DNA from 3 places in the Nonomuraea sp. 3N208 genome. Region 3 is predicted to be linked to each of the others. Evidence: riboswitches for the same ligand, from Rfam matches in the RefSeq annotation. Region 3 holds a riboswitch; each other region holds the start of a gene.
What was found. A riboswitch is a leader RNA that binds a small molecule or an ion and turns the genes downstream of it on or off. The one in region 3 is predicted to bind cyclic di-AMP.
Positions count from the first base shown of each region.

Region 1: it holds a riboswitch for cyclic di-AMP, as region 3 does, so the genes downstream of both, ACTWPT_RS58680 (glycoside hydrolase family 25 protein) here and ACTWPT_RS02745 (C40 family peptidase) in region 3, are expected to answer to the same signal.
Region 2: it holds a riboswitch for cyclic di-AMP, as region 3 does, so the genes downstream of both, ACTWPT_RS48590 (glycoside hydrolase family 25 protein) here and ACTWPT_RS02745 (C40 family peptidase) in region 3, are expected to answer to the same signal.

Region 1 is NZ_JBQQBR010000089.1:10,628-16,814, reverse strand. It holds cyclic di-AMP (ydaO/yuaA leader) riboswitch at 1-110, opposite strand, end outside; cyclic di-AMP (ydaO/yuaA leader) riboswitch at 567-709, shown strand; gene ACTWPT_RS58680 (glycoside hydrolase family 25 protein) at 721-1,497, shown strand; gene ACTWPT_RS58675 (zinc-binding dehydrogenase) at 1,539-2,573, opposite strand; gene ACTWPT_RS58670 (ArsR/SmtB family transcription factor) at 2,721-3,008, shown strand; gene ACTWPT_RS58665 (VOC family protein) at 3,005-3,391, shown strand; gene ACTWPT_RS58660 (zinc-dependent alcohol dehydrogenase) at 3,453-4,469, shown strand; gene ACTWPT_RS58655 (GNAT family N-acetyltransferase) at 4,599-5,144, shown strand; gene ACTWPT_RS58650 (class I SAM-dependent methyltransferase) at 5,157-5,813, opposite strand; gene ACTWPT_RS58645 (SDR family NAD(P)-dependent oxidoreductase) at 5,900-6,187, shown strand, end outside.
Region 2 is NZ_JBQQBR010000048.1:28,121-34,307, forward strand. It holds gene ACTWPT_RS48590 (glycoside hydrolase family 25 protein) at 688-1,434, opposite strand; cyclic di-AMP (ydaO/yuaA leader) riboswitch at 1,448-1,590, opposite strand; gene ACTWPT_RS48595 (ester cyclase) at 2,162-2,527, opposite strand; gene ACTWPT_RS48600 (MFS transporter) at 2,860-4,071, shown strand; gene ACTWPT_RS48605 (DUF4127 family protein) at 4,161-5,588, opposite strand; gene ACTWPT_RS48610 (GntR family transcriptional regulator) at 5,602-6,187, opposite strand, start outside.
Region 3 is NZ_JBQQBR010000002.1:78,282-84,468, reverse strand. It holds gene ACTWPT_RS02755 (M48 family metallopeptidase) at 1-1,152, opposite strand, end outside; gene ACTWPT_RS02750 (hypothetical protein) at 1,287-2,105, opposite strand; gene ACTWPT_RS02745 (C40 family peptidase) at 2,334-2,843, opposite strand; cyclic di-AMP (ydaO/yuaA leader) riboswitch at 2,917-3,076, opposite strand; gene ACTWPT_RS02740 (class I SAM-dependent methyltransferase) at 3,377-4,129, opposite strand; gene ACTWPT_RS02735 (LysR family transcriptional regulator) at 4,201-5,109, shown strand; gene ACTWPT_RS02730 (C40 family peptidase) at 5,387-6,187, opposite strand, start outside.

The DNA.
Region 1 (6,187 bases), on a different contig from region 3:
GGGTTCGGGCGTGGAAGTGCCCTACGGGGCGCTCGTGTTGAGCGCGCCGATTCACCCCAGAGAATTGGGTCCCCGGTTCCGCGTGATCGCGAATTCGGCGGCCGCGTCCCTCACGAATCTGAATGTCCGTGCTGGTGAGACGCGGTCTCGGCAAAACGAAGGGCGCTAACGCGGCATGAATCTTGCCTGGCGTACGCCCTGAGTCCTTAAACGTAAGCGAACGGCATAGAAAGATGCAAGCGAGGTTCGGGCGCCGGCAACAGGATCCCCTATGACATAGGCGATTGCGGGCAGAATTCTTTACCCAACTCCGGGCGGGGTTTACCAAACGCGCCGGCGGCTGCGACCTCCGTCCGACCGGCCGCAATAGCTTGCGATCAAGGTGACCCTGTGAGCACTGTGCGCCTCGTCCACGACTCGGGGAATGAGTTGCGCCTCGTTTGCGCTATCCATGGGGAGATATATACCTTTTGCGTAATCGCGGTATACGTCGTGGAGGGCTCTCGTCCGCGTCGTTGCCGTTTTGTTGACCGGATCGTGCGCGTCCCGAGGGGATCCCTGGGGATGACGTTCGGCCGCCGAATCCGCGCCTCGCGGAACCGGGGACCCATCCTTTCGGGGTGAATCGCACGCAACCCAGGCTGCGCGCGTAGGGCACTTCCACGCCCGAACCCGTCAGCTAACCCGGTAGGCGGTATGGAAGCAAGGAGTCAATGCCCCATGCTCAAGCCCCGGCTTGCCGCAGTCGTCCATTCCCTCAAGAACCGTCGCGACTTTCCCTCCAAGAAGCTCAGTCTCGCCCTCGGTGGCGTGATCCTGGCCGGAGCCACCGCCCTCACGGGCGTGGTCGGCACGGCAATCGCCTCATCCCCTGAGCACAGTCCTGTGCACGAGGCTCAGCCCGCGTCCGAATCGCTGGCCTTCGGCCTGGACATCTCCAACCACGAGCCGCTCTACGACTGGTCCGCGAGCTCGGCCCAGTTCGGCATCATCAAGGCCACCGAGGGCACGAGCTTCCGCGACGCCTCGTTCGCCAGGCACTGGCGCGAGCTCGACAAGAAGCAGATCGTGCGCGGCGCCTACCACTACGGGCACCCCGGCAACGACCCCATCGCCGAGGCGGAGCACTTCCTGTCCGTGGTGAACTCCCAGCCCGCCAAGCACGGCGACCTGCTGGTCCTGGACCTGGAGACCACCGACGGCGAGTCCGTCGACGAGGTCAACGCCTGGGCCAAGGCGTGGTTGTCGCACGTCAAGGCCAAGACCGGGATCAGCCCGATGTTCTACAGCGGCTGGAACTTCGCCGACACCTACGGCAAGGGCCTGGCCGAATACCCGCTGTGGGTCGCCCACTACAGCAAGCCCAAGGGTGCGGTCACCCCGCCCGCCGACTGGAAGTCGTGGACCATCCACCAGTACACCGACGTCCCCGTCGACGAGAACGTCTCCGCGCTGACCCCCGAGGAGTTGCGTGACCTGGGCCGCCCCGCCGCCTGACGCCCGCCTCCCGACCCAAAGCTCCTCGCGCCGCCTTCGGCTCAGGGACGGATGAGGACCTTCAGCGCCTCGCGGGCGGCCATCGCGCGATAGCCGTCCGCCACGTCCTCCAGGCCGATCGTGCGGTCGAAGACCCGGCCCGGGTCGATCGTCCCGTCCAGCACCTCGGGCAGCAGTTCCTCGATGTAGGCCCGGGCCGGGGCCACCCCGCCGGTGAGGGTGAGGTTGCGCAAGAATTCCGGAAATCCCATCGGCACCTCCTCGTACTGCGGCACACCGACCCGGCTCACCGCGCCGCCGGCGCGGGCCACGGCGAAGGCCGTCTCGATCGCCTCCTTGGTGCCGACACACTCCAGCACCGCCTGAGTGCCGTCGCCCCCGGTCAGCTCGCGTACCCGTTCGATGCCCTCACCGCCACGCTCGGAGACGAGGTCGGTGGCGCCGAACTCGCGCCCCAGAGCGGTGCGGGCCTTGTGCCGGCCCATGAGCACGATGCGCTCGGCGCCGAGCCGCCTGGCGGCGAGCACCGCGCACAGCCCGACCGCGCCGTCGCCGATCACCGTCACCGAGGTGTGCGGCCCGACCCCGGCCGTCACCGCGCAGTGGTGGCCGGTAGGGAACACGTCCGACAGGGCGAGCAGGGACGGCAGCAGCGGGGAGTCCTCCCCGACCGGCAGTTTGACCAGGGTCCCGTGGGCCTGCGGCACGCGTACCGCCTCGCCCTGGCCGCCGTCCACGCCGTCCGCCGCCCAGAAGCCGCCGTGCCGGCAGGACGTCTGCAGACCCTCGCGGCAGAAGTCGCAGGTGTTGTCCGACCACACGAACGGCGCCACCACCACGTCGCCGGTCTTCAGCCCCGTCACCTCCGCGCCGACGTCCTCCACCACGCCCAGGAACTCGTGGCCGATGCGTTCGCCCTGCTCGGTGGCGGGCCTCGCCCCGTACGGCCACAGGTCGCTGCCGCAGATGCACGAGCGCAGCACGCGGACCACGGCGTCCGTGGGTTGCCGGATCTCCGGGTCGGGGACATCCTCGACGCGCACGTCACGGGCACCGTAGATCAAGGTTGCTCGCATGAGGACCTTCCCATCGTGACTTCTCTCGTCGTCACAGGTACCCGGGGTCGGCCGCGATCGTGTGATCGGCGCGTCTGCTCCAGGTCCGTTGTCGTTAAAAATGCCCCGCATTGACATGCAAGTCGCTACTTGCCTATCGTGGGGTCCGTGGGCGACGTGTTCAAGGCCTTGGTCGACTCCACCCGGCGCAAGATCCTCGACGAGCTGACCGAGAAGGACGGGCAGACCTTGTTCGAAATCTGTACGCGCCTGGCGATGAAATACCAGCTCGGCTCCTCGCGGCAGGCGATCTCCCAGCACCTGGACGTATTGGAAGCCGCCGGCCTGGTGGAGACGCGCCGCGAAGGCCGCTACAAATTCCACTTCATCAATACGGCGCCGCTCGAACCTATCGTCGACCGATGGCTCAGGCGCGCCACAAAGGAGCCAGAATGAAGATCCACCTGTCCAGCGTGTTCGTGGACGATCAGGAACACGCCATGCGCTTCTACACCGACGTGCTGGGCTTCACGGTCAAGCACGACGTCCCGCTGGGTGAGGACCGCTGGCTGACCGTCGTGTCGCCGGACGACGTGGACGGCACCGAACTCGTTCTCGAGCCTTCCAGCCACCCCGCCGTGTCGCCCTTCAAGCAGGCACTGGTGGAGGACGGCATCCCGATGACCTCGTTCGCGGTGTCCGACGTGCATAAGGAGTACGAGCGGCTGAAGGGCCTCGGCGTGCGCTTCACGCAGGAACCGGTCGTCATGGGACCGGTCACCACGGCCGTCTTCGACGACACCTGCGGCAACCTCATCCAGATCGCCGCCCAGGGATAGCCGCCCGGCGGACCGGCGTGCTGCTTTATGCGCCGGTGGTGCTGCGGTAGCGTCTGCCCGCATGCGTGCCTTCGTCATCACAGGTCCAGGACGTGCGGAGGTCCAGGAGGTGGAGCCGCCCGCGCCGGGGCCCGGTGAGGTGGTGGTCGAGGTGGAGCGGGCCGGGGTGTGCGGCACCGACATGGAGTTCTTCTCGGGCGCGATGGCGTACCTGCGTACTGGCGAGGCCCGTTACCCGGTGCGGATCGGACACGAGTGGGCGGGCACCGTGCGGGAGGTCGGCGACGGCGTGGATCCCGCCTGGGCCGGGCGGCGGGTGACCGGCGACACCATGCTGGGGTGCGGCGAATGCGCGCGGTGCGTGGCGGGCCGCCAGCACTTGTGCGCCGACCGGTACGAGATCGGCGTGCGCAACGGCTGGCCTGGAGCGCTGGCCGAACGGCTTCCCGTGCCCGTCCGGGCGCTCCAGCCGCTGCCCGACCCGGTCGATCCGGTGCTCGGCGCTCTGGTGGAGCCGGGTGGAAACGCGTTAAGGGCGGTCCGCGCCGCCGCGGTGGCGCCCGGTGAGCGGCTGCTGGTCATCGGGCCGGGCACGATCGGGCTGCTGGCGGCCATGATCGCGGTGGCCCACGGGGTCGAGGTGCACCTGCTCGGGGTGAACGGGCGCTCCCTGGCGTTCGCCCGCTCGCTCGGCTTCACCCAGACCTGGACGACGCCGCCGGAGCCGCCATTGAGGTTCGACGCCGTGATCGACGCCTCGACGGGGTCCGGCTCTCCCGCGCTCGCGCTCGAGCTCGTGGAGCCGGGCCGCAACGTGGTCTTCATCGGCCTGTCGGCCGCGCCCAGCCTGGCCGACACGCGCCGCCTGGTGCTCAAGGACGTGACGGCGGTCGGCGTGCTCAGCGCCTCCGGCGGCCTCGCGGGGGCCATCGACCTGTACGCCTCCGGGCAGGTCGATCCGCGTCCCCTGGTCGCCGCCACCGTCCCGCTGGACGAGGCCGCCGCGGTCCTGTCGGGAGAACGGCGGCCCAGCTGGGGCGACGCTCCGAAGATCCTCATCGATCCCCGCCTGGGCTGACCGCCCGCAACACCCGATCGCACCGAGATGCCGTCACAGCCGGATCCGCCCGCAGAGATCCCCCGCCTGGGCTGACCGCGCATCCGAAAATCCGTCGCCCCGGATCTGCCCGCTGGTTAGCGTTTCCGGGTGGACATCTACCTGGAGACAGACCGGCTGATCCTGCGCCGCTTCACCGAGTCGGACGCCGACGACCTCTTCCACCTGCACAACGATCCCGACGTCATGCGATACCTCAACGGCGGCAAGCCGACGCCCCGCAAGGTGATCGTCGAGGAGACGCTGCCGAGGTTCATCGCCTCCGGCTTCTGGGCGGCGATCGAGAAGCCTTCGGGGGCGTTCCTCGGCTGGTTCCATTTGCGGGCGGCCAAGGGCAAGCCCGCCGACGAGCCGGAGCTCGGCTACCGGCTGCACAAGTCGGCCTGGGGGAAGGGCTACGCGACCGAGGGCTCGCTAGCACTGATCGACAAGGCGTTCGGCGAGCTGGGCGCGCGCCGCGTGTTCGCCCAGACGATGACGGTGAACCTGGGATCGCGGCGGGTCATGGAGAAGTCCGGGCTGAGGCACGTACGGACCTTCTTCATGGACTGGCCCGACCCCATCGACGGCACTGATCAGGGCGAGGTGGAGTACGAGCTGCTGCGGCCCGACTGGGAGGCCCGGCGGCGAATGTGAGCCGGGGATGGGCTACGTGACCGCGACCACCGCGTAACGTTCGTCTTCGATCTCCTTGCCCCACAACGCCGGGTCGGTGAGCACGTCGACGTGCAGGTCCGCGAGGTCCGCGACGGTCAGCCGCACCGCCGCCACCAGATCCCCCGCGCTCACCCCGCCATCCCACGGCATGCCCGCGCCCGAACCCCGCTCCGCTGTTAAGTCCTGATCTCTCCCCTCGCTGGACGTGCTCCAGCGTCCCTCCACGAGGACCAGCCGTCCGCCGGGACGCAGCAGAGCCGCCCAGCGGGTCAGGGCGGCCTCTGGCTCGGGAATGGTCCACAGCAGGTGCCGGGCCAGCACCACATCGAAGCGCTGCTCCCCCACAGGCGGCCGCGCGGCATCCCCGACCAGCACGACCGCGCCCGTGCCTGCCAGCTTCGCCCGCGCCCGCGCCACCATCCGGGGCGCCAGGTCTACCCCCGCGACCCGATGGCCGCGCTCGGCGAGCAGCAGCGACAGCGACCCCGTGCCGCACCCCAGGTCCAGCACGTCGGCCCGGCTCTCGGGCAGCCACGCGGCGAGCCGATCGGCCCAGGCCGCTCTGACTCTGGAGTCGCGCAACCCGTGGTCCGCTTCCTCGTCGAAGGAGTCGGCGGCAGCGTCCCAGTATGCGGCGATGCTCTGCATGACACCCATCGTGGCAGCGGCCACCGACATTTCACGGAGGCAGGCACCTGGTGTACTGGTCAGACCAGTCGCTAGGGTTGCCTGTCATGGGATATGACGCGCTGTTCCGCCTGGACGGGCGCCGGGCCGTGGTGATCGGGGCAGGAAGCGGGATCGGCAGGGAGGCGGCGCTGGCCATGGCGGCCCACGGGGCGTCGGTGGTGTGCGCCGACCGGGACCTGGCCGCGGCGGAGGAGACCGCCGCCGCGTGCGGGGGCACCGCCCGGCTGCTCGACGTGCTCGACGCCGGGGCCGTGGGCCGGGCCGCCGAAGAGGAGCCTGCCGACGTGCTGGTGTTCACCGCCGCCACGAACGTCCGCAAGCGGCTGCTCGAC
Region 2 (6,187 bases), on a different contig from region 3:
CCGCCGCGAGCGTCCCGAGCGCGACGATGGTCGGCGAGATAGATCATGACGCCCTCGGGGTCCATCCCGAAGGTCGCCGCGACGAGTTTGGGGTCCATGGTGTTGACCAGGTTCGACCAGGCGGGTGGAGCGAAGCATCCGGGGCGGGACGCCGCAGGCGTCCAGGACGTGGCTGACGAAGGCGGTGGAGGCCGGGGATCGGCCGGCCTTGGTGCCCTTGGTGACCATCACGTGCGGGGTTGCTGGTGCGCTGGGCTGTGATGTCGGCGCGGGGCAGCGTTCCGGCCCGGCGGGCGCGCTCGCGGGAGCGCAGCAGGAAGGTGTTGAACGCCTCCGCCGCGGGCCGCAGCGGTCCGGGGACGGCGTCGATCCGGCGGCGACGGCGGCCGGCGGCCAGCCGTTCGGTCGGTGGCCCGCCCCAGCCCAGTCCTGTCGGTGGGGCGACCGGCGCCTCGATAGATGAGCTGGTTCAGCAGCAGGAACGCCGACAGGCCATCGGGCAGCGGGAAATCGCCGGCCGCCATGATCTCCTGGCGCAACGTGGCCGAGTTCGCCCAGACGACGAAGGACTGCAGGGCAACGGCGAAGCCACCGGGCGGCAGGAGGGGCAGGGCCGCCTCGGGGCTGAGGTGCTGTCGGGCCTTGAGCGTTCGCTGCCTGGAGCGTGCCGCGCGACCACGGACCCGGTTACTTGCGGCCCAGGGCGCGAAGTCGGTCCAGGCTCACGGAGGTGACGTTCTGGTCCACTGGGCTGTCGGTGTACTGGTGGATGGTCCACGTCTTCCACGGTGCGGGCGGCAGGACCGTGCCTCTTGCCTTGCTGTAGTGGGCGACCCACAGCGGGTACTGGCCGAGGCCTTGACCATATCTGCTGGCGAAGTTCCAGCCGGAGTAGAACAGCGGGGTGATGCCGGTCTTGGCCCTCACTCGCTCCAGCCACTTCTTGGCCCAGGCGTTGACCTGGGCTACGGACTTGCCGTCGGTGGTCTCCAGGTCCAGGACGAGGAGGTCACCGCTCCTGGCCGGCTGCTTGTTGACCACGGATAGGAAGAAGTCGGCCTCGGCGACGGGGTCGTTGGCCGGGTGACCGTAATGGTAAGCGCCGCGCACCATGTTCTGCTTGGCCATCTCGGCCCAGTGACGGGCGAAGGCACGGTCTCTGAAATCGGCGCCCTCGGTCGCCTTGACGATGCCGTACTTGGCGCCGCTGGCGGCCCAATCGTGCGTCGGCTGGTAGTTGGAGACGTCCTGGCCGTAGACGAGCGTGTCGCTGTCGGCGTGCGCGGGACTGGCGACGCTCGCACCCGCCACGGCGGTGGTCACGGCCAGCAACCCGGTGACCGCGGACTTCAGCAAGATGCCGGGGGTGGCCATGCGGTTGGCCATTCGGGTGACGCTGGTCTTCGGGGCAGGGGTAAGACGATGGTCGGCCATCGGTAGGGAGTTCTCCTTGCTTCCATACCGCTTACCGGGTTAGCTGACGGGTTCGGGCATGGAAGCTGCCCTATGGCACCTCGGCGCCAATTCACCCCAAGTTCGAACGACTGGGTCCCCGGTTCCGCCCGAAGGCGGATTCAGCGGTCACAGACAGGACTGTGATGTCATGCGATGGTCAATGCAACAACCGGATAAACCGGACGTATGGCGCATAACATAATGTATCAACCAAAAGGTTTACAAGTGGACAAACCGGTGGTCGGCGAGTTCCTCTCCTGGTGACGGCTCAGGAGCCCCGCTCGGCTAGGAATTCGCCGTCTCGGTGAGCAGGCTCATGTTCAGAGACCGGTCCGGATGGCTTGACCTGCGCTTGATAGAACGTTTAAGGCAGGTTGAAGCATACGATCTGCGATCGCCCCGGGAGACGGCACGAGGAAGGTCGAGGACTTCTCGGAGGCCAGCTTGTGAACGCCATCTACCATTTAGCGATCTTGAATTCGGAAGAATGTCGATGGGTTTGAGCACCACGACAGTGTTGATCATCCCGCCAGGTGACCATCGGGTGCGAGCAGGGACGTGCGGAGGCATGGAGGGCGTGGAACGTCGTTAAGCGCTCCTCGACCTGGGCCGAAAAGGACATCGGCACCCCTTATCGTCCCAGGCGAGGAGCGCTTTTCTGTGGTTGCCGAACCGGTCGCCCACCCCACGACGCACATTTTCGGGGCTAGTTGAGCAAATCCTCAGGGCTAGCCGAGGATGGGAATCCCGTGCTGGCCCCCCACATCTCCGCGAACCGGCCATTGTCGATGCGAAAGATCTCGAACAGCATGGGCTGGGCGTCGCCGTCTGGGGCCGCGATCCCCTCGACGGTCGAGCGGACGGCGGCCTTGTCGCCGTCAACCAGGATGTCCTGGGCGACGACGCGTATGCCAGGAAACCGGGTAACGAGTGTGCGCCAGGCGTCTTTGCCCGCCTCGAACCCTGTGGTGCCGAGCGGATGGCTGAAGAAGCCGGGGGTGTGCAGGTCTGCGGCCTGGTCGAATTGCCGGCTGTTGAAGCACTCCTGCATTCGCTTTACCAGGGCGCTCACGTCCTCGGCCGCGGCCGCCGAACTCTACGTGGGCGTGTGAGCACGACAGGGCTCAGGAGGAAGCGCGTTCACGGACGACCATGGGCCTCCACGATCTTCATGCGCTGGCTGCTCTCGGACCGTGCCTTCGACGCCGTCATCCGCCGCGCCTTCGGAGTCTGACCCTAAAAGACTTCGACAAGGAACACCTGTCTCGCGGACCGTGATGGGGTCGGAGTGCCGGGTGATGGCTTTGTCCTCATACGATCACCTTCATCACCTATACGTACGCTCGGTGGGCATCGATGCCCAGAACTCCCCGGACATCCGAACTCCCACGGAGACCTATCTACATGGACCTCGCCACGCGCCGGCGCCGGCAGGCGCTGTTCCTGTTCTTCTTCCTCCCAGGAGTCGCGATGTCGTCATGGGTGACCCGCACCCCGGACATCCGTGACCGGCTGGAGGCGTCCACCGGCCAGATGGGCTGGGTGCTGTTCGGCCTGTCGCTCGGCTCCATGATCGGAATTCTGTGCTCCGGACGTCTCGTCTCCCGTTACGGGACCAGACCCGTCATCGGCGTGGGAACCGCACTGGTCATCGTGAGCATGGCCGTCATCAGCGCCGGCACTCTCCTCTCGTCCGCGCCGCTGGTCATGGCGGGCCTCTGTGTGTTCGGCGCGGGCATGGGAGCAGCTGACGTCGCCGTCAACGTCGACGGCGCCGACGTCGAACGGATCAGTGACACGACGACGCTGCCCACCCTGCACGGTTGCTGGAGCCTGGGCACCGTCATCGGCGCCTGCGCGGGCATCGCCGCCACGGCCGCCCGCCTCCCGGTGCACTGGCATCTGGCAGCGGTCACCCTGATCGCGGCCGCGACCTTCTGCTACGCCATCCGCTCCATCCCCGCAGGCACCGGAGTCCTCGCAGCAGACCAAGCCGGCACCGGCGCCGACCATGCGAGGCCGAGAGTCTGGAAGGACCGCAAACTCCTCCTGATCGGTGTGATCGTGCTGGCGATGGCCCTGGCCGAGGGAGCTGCCAACGATTGGCTGCCGCTGCTCATGGTGGACGGGCACGGCCTGGACGCCACCTCCGGATCCCTGGTCTTCACCGGGTTCGCCGCCGCCATGACCATTGGCCGCTTCAGCGGCACGTTCTTTCTCGACCGCTTCGGCCGGACCACCGTCGTGCGGGCCAGCGCCGTCTCGGGAGCGCTCGGCCTGCTCCTGGTGATCTTTTCGGACAACGCCGTGCTGGCCGGAGCGGCCGTCCTGTTCTGGGGACTCGGCGCATCACTGGGCTTCCCCGTCGCGCTGTCGGCCGCGGGAGAGTCGGGACCGGAACAGACCGCCCGCGTGAGCCTGGTGGCCGTGATCGGCTATGTCGCCTTCCTCGTGGGCCCACCCGGCCTCGGCTTCCTCGGCGAGCACTGGGGCCTGCGCTCAGCCATGCTGGTGGTGCTCGCCTTCGTCGCCTCCGTCGCCTTCCTGGCACCTGCGGTCGACACACGCCGCCGTTCCGCTACGGCAGCAGCCGTACACGCTGACGACACTCCCTGAACCACGCGGCGGACAACTACCACAAGCGTGCTCCTGCTGGGGCGATAGCTGCCGTCGTCTCCTTCCGGCATATGCATGAACGTTCGCTCTCATTGAGTGATCCGTGCCAGCGTGAAGTCGATCTCGAAGGAGCGGTTCCAAGGAAACGTGACGTCGTCGATCGTCCAGTCCGGGTCGAAACCGTGCAGGATCGGCTCGAGCCTTTCGCGGGCCGCGGTGGCGTCCGGGCCGGTGGCGCGGACGAGCGCCTGGTAGCCGTAGTCCTCAGTGAGGCGGTGCAGGAGGAGGCGCCGGGCGGCTGTCCGGTCGAGGGTGTTCTCCCTGGTGCCGACGACGGTCGCCACGGCGGCCGCCACCACGGAGCCGATCGTGTTGCCCGCCGTGTTCCAGCCGCCGTAGGCCACCAGGTCATCCACGAGGCCCTCCGCCCGCAGCGTCTCGACCAGGCCAGGATCGCCGCCGTTGGTGTGGCGGACGTCGGCCAGGGCGACCGGGGCGCTGGATTCGCGGATCGCCCGGACCGTCGCAGCGACCGCGGCGGGGTCCGGGCTGGGCGGGTTGCCGAACCAGTCGGTACGGCCGGGGTCGGGGGTGTGGAGGACCAGGGCGACGTCTGCGTCCTGGTCGTCCTCGGCCACCTGAGCACCGGCGGCGAGGATCTGCCTGCGGGCACCCGCGCCGGTGGGCAGGTTCTCGAAGGCGGCGACGACGTCCAGGCCGTTCGGATCGCCGCTGATCACGCTGATCCGGATCGGGCGGCCGTGTCGTGCCGCGAGCGCGCGGGCTACCAGCACCGCGCCGACCTCGTCGGCACCCGGGTACATCAGCAGCGTGCCCGCCGGATCGAGGGCTCGCGCCCAGTGCCGGAGCCAGCCCTGCTCGACCGAGCCCGCCGAGTGCACGGCCGTGTCGTCGGCGGTGATGAGCAGCGGGTCGACGACGCCTTCCGCGAGGAGCCTGAGCGCCTCCAGGTTGACGACGTGGTTGCGCAGGCGGCGCAGCTCGAAGTCGATGCGGACCTCCGTGGGGATCTTGCCCGTGAGGCCGTCGGCGGGCGCCTCGGAGCCCGTCACATCAGCCACGTGCGCGCGATGGAGCAGCCCGCCGTACGCGTGCAGCTCGCGGCCGAACCGCGGCCAGTACGCCGGCTCCTCGTCGCCGTGGTAGCTGTCACTGGCCCTGGTGACCAGCGAGACGGCCGAGATGGGCAGGCCGGGCCTGGCCAGGCGGAGCCGGCGCAGCACGTTGAGCCGGTCGAGGACGGTCAGCGTGTCGTCGGCGCTGGTCCTGGAGGGGATGAGGCCGCCGTGCACCAGCGTCTCCACACAGACCACGGTCGCGTCCATGTCCTGGTCGAGCAGCCATTCGCCGAGGGGCCCGGCCTTGCCGGGAGTCCGCATGGACGGCAGCAGCCCGGCATCGGGCAGTCTGAGCCGGGCGCCGGCGATGGCCGCGACGTCGGCGGGCAGGCGGGTGTTGACCGGGCGCTCGTCGAGGGGTAGCAGGGCGATGTGCATGCGGCAGGACTTCCTACTGGGGGTCGCGATAGATGGTGAGCTGGTAGGAGTAGCGATCTCCCCGGTAGAGCGAGTCGGCGCGCTCGATGGCCCGGCCGCGGGCGTCGAAGCCGGTGCGTTGCACGAGGAAGGCCGGGGAGAACGGTGGCGCGCCGAGGGCCCGCGCGTCGTCCGGATCCAGCACGGTCGCCTTGATCGTCTGCTCCGCCCGGTGCAGGGTCAGCCCGTATCGCGCCGACAGCACCTCGTACAGCGAGCCGTGGAGCTCCGGCCCCAGATCGTCGGGCACGAGCTCGGCGGGCAGATAGCTGTGCTCCAGGCACATGGGCTCGTCGTCGGCGGTGCGGACCCGGCGGATGTGCAGGACCTGCGACGACGGGCTGATCTGCAGCGCGTAGCCGATGTCGGCGCCGGCCGGGATCCGCTCGCTGCTGACCTCGAGAGACCCGGGGCGCAGGCCGCGTGAGCGCATGTCCTCGCTGAAGGAGGTCAGCTCGACGGACTTGTGGATGCGTGGCTCGCTCACGAACGTGCCGGAGCCCTGGACCCGGTAGACCCGCCCCTCCCGCTCGAGCTGGTCCAGCACGCGCCGCACGGTG
Region 3 (6,187 bases):
ATCCGGCGCCAAGTCGGAAATATTGGTGATTGCCAGGCGTTTCTGCATTTGTATAAAGGTGGCCGGGTCCCTGGTGAGGTCAAGGGCGTGCAGGTCCGCCCGGGCCTCGATGTGGCGGCTGATCAGGTTCTCCGCGGGTCCCAGGAGCAGTGAGCCCAGGGTCATCAGGCCCATCACCGCGCCCACTGCGCGGGGGTCGGCGATGGAGGTGACGCCGACGCGGCGGCGTACCGGATCGAACACCAGGAACAGCAGCACCGCGCCCAGGCCGGCGCCCAGGCCGCTGATGAGCGTGCCGGAGAGCACGTCGTTGTCCTTGGCGTGGCCCAGCTCGTGCGCCACCACCAGCTCCACCTCCGGCTGCGGGGCCTTGAGCAGCGTGTCGTAGACGACGATGCGGCGGGTGGCACCGAAGCCGGACACGTACGCGTTGAGCGCAGTCGTCCGGCGCGAGGCGTCGGCCACCAGCACGTCCTCCACCGGCACGCCGTCCCGTTCGGCCATGGCCAGCAGGTTCTTGCGCAGCGGGCCCTGTTGCATGGACGTGAAGTCGTTGAACAGCGGCTCGAACACCACCGGATACACGAACGACGCCACCACCGTCAGCGCGAACGCCCCTACGGCCGCCGGAATCCACCAGCGCCGCACCTTGCGAGCCAGCGCCACGAGCACGACCAGCATCAGGCAGAGGATGGCCACCTGCACGCCCAGGCTCTTGAGCCGGTCGCCGGCCCAGGACGCCCAGTCTTGGGTGGACAGCCCGAAGGCGCGCAGCAGCGTCTCGAACCACATTCCGAGCGGCCACCGGATCAGCTCGGTGAGCGCGGTGATGACGACGACGCCCTGGATCACCCTCAGCCACCACGGGCCTCTCAGCCGGCCCACGGCCTTCGCGCCGATCGGGGTGGCCACCAGGAGGCCGGCGATGATGATCGACAGGGCGAGCGACAGGTAGCTCGGGAGGGTGGTCGCCGCGTCGAACGCCTGCGCTCTGGCGATCTGGGCGGCGGTGAAGTCGCGGGCCGGGTCTGGCGGTCCTGCGGCCAGCACCCGCCAGGGGGTGGTGAAGGCCGCCACGGCCAGGAGCACGGCCCCCAGCCCTATCGCCGCGAACGCCGCCTGCCGACGCACCCCCCTCTCAGCATCCCCCACGCCCTCATCCACCCCCGGGTTTCCCCCTCGGGCCCGCTCTCCGTCATCGGCGGAGCGCCGACCGGCTGGATCTGCGCCCGTAGTGTCCAGTTCTGCGTCGTCCGTGTCGTGCCGTTCGCTCATCTGCCTCCCCCTTACGCGAGCTGGTCCCGCACGTACGCGCGCCACCGTGCCGTCAGCGTGGCCACGGAGAGCCCGAGCGAGGCGAGCGCCCGATCGACGCCGGCCGCCTGGGCATCACGGTAGAACCTCACCAGGTTCTCCTCACCGAACCGGTCGGCGAGGAAGCGACACGCCAGCCAGGCCTCCTGGTACGCCCGTGCGAGCCGCACCGGGTCCCGGCCATCCGCCGCGAAGGCCGCAGGCCCGGGCAATTCGCTCGGCACCCGCCCGGCCCGCACCTCGTCGCCCAGTTCGGCGGCGGCCGTCCGGACGGGCAGCCCCGCGTCCCGGTAGCCCACGTAGTCGGCGAACCCCTCGTAGAGCCAGACGGGCAGGTTCCCGGTGCCCGCCACGACATGGGTGAGCTCGTGCGCGAGCACGACGTCCTTCCCTATGGGGTTGAGCCGGGCGAAGACCTCGGGAACGACGATCACCCGGCCGCGGTCGGCCACCGCGGCCAGCCCGTCGACCCGCTCCACTCCGGCCAGCCCGGCCGTCTCGGGGGCGGACTGGGGGACGACGACGAGCGGCCGCACAGGCCGGCCGAGGACGTCCGACACCCGGCGCCCCGCCGTGTCGGCCCGCCGTGCCAACTCGTCGAGCGTGCTGGCCGGGGTGTGGTGGCCGACGACGAGGGAACGCGTTCCGCGGGCCAGGAGGACGCCGTCGCGCCACAGGTCGCGTGCTTGCGGGGGAAGGAAGGGGGATTCGAGGGCCGGGGCGCTGGCGGGGGCGAAGGCGAGGAGCAGGAGTCCGGCCACCACGGCTCGTCGGCTCACCTGCTCGGACACGATCCCCGATCGTAGCCGGGCCCGATCGTGGCCGGACCCGATCTGAGCCGGGCCCACTGCGCCACGGAGACGGCCCACATGGCGTCGTCACGGCGGCCCGCCACTGAAGGGCTCAGAAACCGTCTCCCTGGAAGGCCCTCGGCCCCGTACGGCGTTTGGGGGACGGTGGCTTGCCGTACCAGAAGGAAGCATGAAGAAAGGGCCCCGATGGGATCGGGGCCCTTTTCCTCACACGCCGGGACGGACAGCGCCGACGAAAGACGCCTTGCGCCAGCTGCTCAGCTTGTCGATACGCACCCGCTGGCCTGTCCGCGGGGAGTGGAGCATCTTGCCATCGCCGACGTAAATGCCCACGTGACCGAGCCCACTGAAGAACATCAGGTCGCCTGGCTGGAGGTTCTTCCAGGAGACCTTCTTCTTGATACGGGCGAACTGGCTGGCCGCCACGCGGGGGATCGTCACCCCGGCCTTCCTCCAGGCGTACTGGGTCAGGCCGGAGCAGTCGAACGAACCAGGGCCCGTGGCACCGTACCGGTAAGGGTCACCGACCTGGTCCTTGGCCACGGCGACGGCCTTGAGGGCCTTCGCCTTCTGCCGGGCGACCTTGAGCGCCTTGGCCGACGTCACGGAGCGAGCCGTCGTACTGGCCTTGGTCGTGGAGGCACCGGCTGAATCACTGGTCGTCGCCGCCTGCGCCGTCGGGGCATGGAGGATCAGACCTCCGGCCGTCACGGTCATGGTGAGCGCTACGCCACTCAGGGCAATGCGGGACAGACGGGGGTTTTGCAGGGAGGTAGACAGGATTGCTCCTTGAGTCTTCCACGAACGCCTACCGGGTTAGCTGACGGATTCGGGCCTGGAAGTCGCCCTACGGCGCGATACGCGCCGATTCACCCCTGATCCCTGGGATCGGGATCGATGGTTCCCCGGCTCCGTGCCTCCTGGCTGCACGGACTCGGCAGGTCGCCGTCCGTTGTTCTGTTCGACTAGGTCTGTTCGACATAGGGGACGTACGGCGGCGACCGGCGGATCTCTATCTGGCTCACATCGGCGGACCGATGCGGGTTCGCGGCGACATGGCTTTTCGCTGCGACGCCAGAAGCTACGCCGAAACGTCAAGGATCGGCAAAACGCCAGTCAGGTTGTAAAGATCGACAACGGGTCCAGTCAGCTTGGAAGTCCCTGCTGGAACACCAGGTTCAGTTATACAAATGTGACCCTTCTCACAATTGGCGGCACAGTGTTGAGTAAGGTCCCAATTGTCACTTTCGTCACATCTTTCGCGCCGTCATCCTGAAGCCCGTGTGCGGGAGCGATCCCGCGGCGATGCGGTCCCGTTCGATGCGCCATAGCTCGTTGAGGAGGTCGGTGCTGCCGTTCGTCAGCTTTCCGCCGATATATCGCGACAAGTACGGCTCTCGCCGCATGGTCACGACCTCGAACCGTTCGGCGAGGGCGGCGAGCATGTCGTCCGCGGGGGCGTGGTCCACGTGCGCCTCCCGCCACCGCTCGACCGGGTGCCGTCCGGGGCCGCTGGGCTCGCGTGTGAAGTCCGCCACTCCGGCGGCGGCAAGCAACGATCCGGCATCGTAGAACCAGGTAGCTGCGGCCGGGTCGGCCCAATCCCACGCGAATTCGTCCACCACCAGCAGCCCACCGGGAACGAGCAGCGACAGCACGCGGTCCAGCGCCGCCTCGAGCGGATGCATGTGGTGAAGCGCGAGCGACATGACGACGACGTCGAACAACGATCCACCGTCGTAGTAGCTCACCGGGGCCGACCCGTCGTCGGCAGAGTCGGGATATTTCACGATGTCGGCCCGTACCGCCAGCACGCCGGCCGCCCGCGCCGCCTCGACGGCCTCCTGCGAGATGTCGATGGCGGTGACCTGGTGACCGCGCCGCATCAACGCGGCGGCCAGCTCGCCCCGCCCGCAACCGGCGTCGAGGATTCGCTGCGGCCCCCGCGGAAGCGCCTCACTCAGCCACGCGTACTGGTGGTTGTCCATCGTCTCTGTGTCCATAGAGCCGAGCATGACCGCTCGCAGCCATGCACACCACTGCGGGATCGGCATGAGAACCATAAGCTCAATGCATGCTTGATGTGTGGTCGTTGAAGGTGCTGGTGGAGGTTGGGAGGCTGGGATCGTTCTCGGCTGCGGCCGAGGAGCTGTCGATGACGCAACCCGCCGTGTCCCGGCAGATCGCCACGCTGGAGCGGCACACGGGGGTACGGCTGTTCGATCGCCTGCCGCGTGGCGTCCGGCCGACGGACGCCGGGCGGGCGGCGCTGGAGCAGGCGGACGAGGTGCTCCGGGGTATGAGGCTGTTCGAAACGCGGATGCGAGCCTTCGCGACGGCCGAGGCAGGACGGGTCCGGGTGTCGGCGTTCCCAAGCGCCGCGACCAGCTACCTTCCCGACCGGTTCCGGTCGTTCGCGGCCAGGCATCCGGACGTGGAGCTCTCCCTCACGGTCCGCTCCGGCGACCACGACCCGTACGCCGCCGTACTGGACGGTGAGACCGACATCGCCCTCCTGACCTCCTGGGACATGACCGGCCCTTCAGGAACGACGGGCACGGCCGGGGTGGCTCTGACGCCGCTGCACGAGGACGAGCTGCTGGTCGCGCTGGCGGTCAGCCATCCCCTGGCGAAGGGGGGCCGGGTGCGGCTGCGGGATCTGGCGGCGGATCCGTGGATCGACGGTACCCATCCCGACTGCCTCGGTCCCATCGCCCAGCTCGCGGCGGCCTTGGGCCGGGCGCCGCGGATCAGCCACGTATGCGACGACTGGAACGGCAGGCAGGGGTTGGTGGCCGCTGGGGTGGGGGTGATGCTGTATCCGTCGATCGCGGGCTACTCGACCGTCCGCCCCGACATCCGGCTCCTGCGCCCCTCACCGCCCCTGCCCTCCCGTACCATCCTCGCCGCCACCCTCCCCCCGACCGACCGCCCTCCGGCCGTCTCCGCCTTCCTGACCACGCTGACTCCCCCGCCCCGCTGACCCCCCGCCCCGCTGACTCCCCGCCCTGGCCGACTTCCCCCGCCGACCTAGCCCCCTGGAGATCGAAATCGCGGAGCTATCAGCCCGAAACCCAACCGGACCGAACCCGCACAACCGACGGCCACCCCACACGCGCGTGGGCGCAGGGTCGATGGGTGCGCGGGGATGGCCGCCGGTCTCGGTGGGCACGCACACCCACCGGCAACCCCCGCGCGCTCGTAGTCGGCGTTCAGGCCGTGGCCGGGCGGACGAGCGCCTCACCGGCGCACTGAGCGCCTTACGGGCGGACGGCGCCGGCGAGGGTGCGGCCGTAGTCGGAGAGCTTGACGACCTTGAGGACGTCGCCGGTCTGCGGCGCGTGCACGATCTCCCCGTTCCCGGCATAGATACTGACGTGCCCCAGCCCCTCGCTGAAGATGAGGTCACCAGGCTGGAGCTGGTCCATTGGCACCTTGCGGTCGGCTCCCCACGCCCACTGCTGCCACGTCGTACGAGGAAGCGACACACCCCCGGCCCGCCAGGCCGCCTGCGTCAGCCCCGAGCAGTCGAACCCCCCGGGCCCCGTCCCCCCATAGATGTACGGCTTGCCGACCTGCGCGTACGCGAACCGCAGCACCGCCGCCGCGTTCCCCGACGCCGGCCCCGTGTACTTGATGCCGACGCTGTTGGGATTCCCGGGATTGTAGGCGCCCAGCTTCTTCAGGAGCTTCTTCTGCTCGGCGATCAGCTTGAGGATCTCCGAGCGCTCCTTCTCCACCCCGTCACGTTCCGTGTCCGCCGCTTCCAGCGCCTCCTGCGCCTTGTCACGCTCGGCCTTCAGCCCGCGGTTCTCCCGGTCGAAAGCGGTGAGCTTCTGCGCCCGCTCCTGCGACATCTGCCCCGCCACCGCCATTCGCGACAGGAAGTCCTCGGGGTTGTCCGCGCCGATCAGCCCGGGAAAGGAGGTGACGTCGCCACCGAGCCGGTAGCTGTCGACGGCCATGCTGATCACCTGGGCACGCAGGTCCGCGACCGTCGCCAGCTTGCTCTTGTAGCTGTCGTTCAGCTTGACGTAGGCGCTCTTGGCCTTCTTGTACCG